One region of the Lysinibacillus sp. NPDC093190 genome, then DNA from elsewhere that is predicted to be linked to it. Evidence: predicted binding sites of a transcription regulator. Region 1 holds the regulator's gene; the other holds the start of a gene.

Region 1 (2,209 bases):
ATGCGTGTACTAATGACAATATCTGAATAATCGTCCTCCACACTCATCCACATTGGTGTAGCACGCTCTAAAAACGGTTCAATCATCACGACACATCACCACCTTCAAATTGTAGCTGCTTCTCAAGTTCCCTCACTTCATCACGAAGCTTAGCTGCCTCTTCAAATTGTTCTTCATCTACAGCAATCCTCATACGTTTACGTATATCTTCAATTTGCTTTTTGATGACATGAACATTATTTCGAGCACCGGGCATTTTCCCTATATGTTGAGGACCTGCCTGTATACGGTTAAATAGCTTCGGTAAATGCTCACTAAAGGTGTCATAGCAGCTAGGGCATCCGAATTTACCTTCTTTTAAAAATTGTTTATACGTAAATCCACATTGTGGACATGTTTGCGGTTGTGGTTGTGCTTGCTGTTTTTCACCCACTTTTTGTTGCTGCCATGTAGGTGAGCCAAACCAATTGGATAATAGCTGTTGAATAGATATTGGCTCTTGCTTAAATTCAGCATGAAATGGATGGAACTGCGAGGCGCAGACGTCACAATAATGGTGCTCCACCTTTTGACCACTTTGAACTTGTGTTACGGTAACTGTCGCATTACGCTGCTTACAATGTTCGCATATCATTTCCATCACCTCTTTTATTTTTGCTGTTCATATTTAATCGTTGTTAGCATCGCTCGTAAAATTTTTGCTCGAATGTTATCCCGTAGCGGGAGTTGCAAATCGATAGTTGAGCGATCAACTGCTGCTAACATTATTTTCGCTTCTCGCTTTGAAATTACCTGCTCATCAATTAGTCGATAAACTAAATCTTCTGCCATTGTTTGTGATGCTCCACCGTCTATTTGCCTGAGGACATCATCGATTAGATCAATTTGTGAATTCGCGCGGACACGTAAAATTCGAATGTATCCACCACCACCACGTTTGCTTTCAACAAGGTACCCTCGTTCGGCAGTAAATCTTGTATTAATTACATAATTTATTTGTGAGGGCACGCATTGAAATTTATCTGCAATTTCACTACGTTTTATTTCAATATGCCCTTCTCCACCTAATTCAAGTACTTGCTTTAAGTAGCCTTCTATGATGTCTGATATATTACGCATTTTAGGAATACACCTCGCTTACTCCACTGACTTTGACTATCTTTGACTTTCTTTGAGTATATTATACAAAACGCTTGAAAATAATTGCAATTAATCCGCACACAGAAAAAAAATCAATTATGCCTCGGCGTCATCTCACCACCTATAGAGGTGGGAGAATTCCGCTGAAAGAAGTTAAAGCGTTTGTCCTTAGCTATAAGATACCCTTTTCAACAATAGAAAAAACGCAAGCATATGCAACTAGCATATACTTGCGTCTATAAAAATTATACCCAGCGACCAACAATTGGATAACGCCAAGGCTCATCAGATAAAGCCTTCACAATACCGATAATTGGTGCAATAAAATACATAATGCCAAATACAATCAAGAACGGTATACCAATGATTAGGAAGCTGAAAATACCCGAAATTGTAAGTAACACTATCATCACAACTTGGAACAATAAAGCTTGCACAGAAATACTCTTAACCTCTTCATCCGAACCAATTAAGAAAAATATAATTGGTACTAACCATGGCGCAAAAAACGCACTTGCGTGTATGATTACCTTAGACCATTTAGTTTCCATTTATATCAACCCTTCCATTTAATTTTTTTATTTTATGTACTACTATTTACGGACTTATTCCTTAAATAGTTTCAAATATAAATTGGATTTATAAATTATTTTTGAAAGGCATGTGATACTCGATGGAATTTAATAACAAACTTGCAAATGAATACGAAAAAGGTATTCGTCGCACGCTACCTAGCTATGATGCATTGCTACGTTTAACACAAACCTTTTACCAATGTGCGTTACATGAAAAAGCTGAATTTTTAGTAGTTGGCTCCGGAAGCGGTAATGAAATTTTACAGCTCGCTGAGGAAAGACCTCATTGGTCATTTGTTGGCATAGATCCATCGGAAGCGATGCTACAAATAGCTGGTGAACGTTTAAAATCCATACCTAATAATATTTCTTTATATCAAGGAACTATACTAGATACTCAGCTACCTGCAGTGAAGTTTGATGCAGCAAGCTGTGTATTAGTGCTTCATTTTATACAAGATGATCAAGAGAAGCTTGCAACATTAAAAGAAATA
Region 2 (2,209 bases), on a different contig from region 1:
TTTCCTTACGTAACGCTTGCTCCTCAATCTCCAGCTGCATAATACGGCGCGTTACTGCATCCAATTCCTGTGGCATGGAATCAATTTCTGTTCGAATCATCGCACATGCTTCATCGATTAAATCAATGGCCTTATCTGGCAGGAAACGCTCTGTAATATAGCGATTTGAAAGCTCTGCTGCTGCTACGATCGCACGGTCATGAATACGTACTGCATGATGTAATTCAAAGCGCTCTTTCAAGCCTCGTAAAATGGAAACTGTATCTTCAATAGATGGCTCACGTACAAGCACTTGTTGGAAACGACGCTCTAAAGCAGGATCTTTTTCTATATACATACGATATTCATCTAATGTTGTAGCCCCGATACAATGTAGCTCACCTCGTGCAAGCATTGGCTTTAGCATATTCCCCGCGTCCATTGCACCATCCGTTTTGCCTGCACCAACAATTGTATGAATTTCATCGATAAATAAAATAATGCGCCCCTCTGATTCTTTTACTTCTTTTAAAACACCTTTTAAGCGCTCTTCAAATTGGCCACGATAACTAGCACCTGCTATTAAGGCACTCATATCCAACTCATACAGTACACAGTCCTTTAACCCCTCAGGAACATCGCCCTTTACTATACGTTGGGCTAACCCTTCTACAATAGCTGTTTTACCAACCCCCGGCTCACCTATTAAGACAGGGTTATTTTTCGTTTTGCGTGTTAAAATACGAATGACATTACGAATTTCTTCATCACGGCCGATTACCGGATCCATTTTACCGTTTTTTACTTCATCTATTAAATTACGCCCAAATTGTTCTAATGGTTTTTTGTCATTTGATTGTTGAAATTGCATATTTAGCACACTCCTTTTCAATAATGTTAAGCGGAATCCCGTTTGCCATTCTGTTTCACGAAAAATGTTTGACCTTTTTTGACTAACTTTATTTTACAACATACGACAAACCTTAGCAAAGAATTAGCCCTAAAATTCCTCCCCTTATAACTGGAAAATTACGTTATAATAAAACTATGTTTCTTAGATTTAGTATCGAAATTGTTCACCATCCTTTTGTAATTATTAGATATTTTTACAAAAAGAAAGCGATGTGTTGGAGATATGGTTATAATGGGCAACATGCAAGAGAAATTTCACAATCTTTTTCAAAAGCACGGTGTTTTTATTAAAGTAAATAAGGATAGTAAAATTTTTTTAGAGGGCGAACGTGCGAAAGAAATTTATTATATAAAAACAGGAGCTATCTCGATTAGTCAGGAAACGGAGAATGGGAAGGAACTAACCATTCGTATTTGTGGTCCAGATAGTATTATTGGAGAAGGCTCATTATTTTGTAACCTTACGTATAATTCCATGACTGCTAAAGTATTAGAGCCCTCCAGTTTATATGTTCTAAGCCGTGAATCATTGGAACTTTTACTAGTGGAACAACCCGATTTAATGGTGGAATATATGAAGTGGTTGCAAACAGAAAATTTAAAGCATCAAAGTCGTTTGCGCGATTTAGTTTTAAATGGTAAAAAGGGCGCTTTATTTTCAACACTCATCCGTCTTTCGAATACTTATGGTAATCCTTTAGAAAATGACACTATTTATATTGACTTACCGTTAACAAATACAGAAATCGCTAATTTATGTGCGACGAGTAGAGAGATGATTAATCGCATGCTTAATGACTTAAAGAAGCACAATATCATATCGTTCGAAAAAGGTTATATTACCATTCACGATCTACAATTTTTAAAGGATGAAATCGCTTGTGAGAATTGTCCGTTACAAATATGTCGTATCGATTAATACGCTACACGCAAAATCCCCGCTTACTGTTGCAAGCGGGGATTTTTTATTGTGTTTTAAGTGGACTTAGCGTACACCTAATGCCATTTTTGCATAGCGTGACATTTTATCTTTTGACCACGGTGGATTCCATACAATGTTGACATTTGTACTTTTTACCTCTGGAAGCTCACCTAATGCTGTGTTCACTTGATCAACAATCACAGGTCCCATTGGGCAGCCCATAGACGTTAGCGTCATTGTAACGATTGCTACACCTTCTTCATCTAACTCTACATCATATACTAAACCTAAGTTGACGATATCAATACCAAGCTCAGGGTCAATTACATTTTCTAATGCACCGAACATGCTGTCTTTCATATCTTGATCCATTTGTATTTCTCCTTCCGTCACAGT

The links. The regulator CtsR, encoded in region 1, represses protease genes until heat stress. The targets are predictions, from matches to a motif close to ATGGTCAATAAAGGTCAAACA.
Region 2: the regulator CtsR is predicted to act here: its motif matches at 916-936, upstream of ACQKOF_RS11210 (ATP-dependent Clp protease ATP-binding subunit).

Annotation. Positions count from the first base shown of each region.
Region 1 covers NZ_JBNNVG010000005.1:66,088-68,296, forward strand. The annotation lists gene ACQKOF_RS06025 (protein arginine kinase) at 1-89, opposite strand, end outside; gene ACQKOF_RS06030 (UvrB/UvrC motif-containing protein) at 86-634, opposite strand; gene ACQKOF_RS06035 (CtsR family transcriptional regulator) at 649-1,119, opposite strand; gene ACQKOF_RS06040 (DUF4870 domain-containing protein) at 1,386-1,691, opposite strand; gene ACQKOF_RS06045 (class I SAM-dependent methyltransferase) at 1,814-2,209, shown strand, end outside.
Region 2 covers NZ_JBNNVG010000012.1:3,423-5,631, reverse strand. The annotation lists gene ACQKOF_RS11210 (ATP-dependent Clp protease ATP-binding subunit) at 1-850, opposite strand, end outside; gene ACQKOF_RS11205 (Crp/Fnr family transcriptional regulator) at 1,124-1,810, shown strand; gene ACQKOF_RS11200 (metal-sulfur cluster assembly factor) at 1,877-2,185, opposite strand.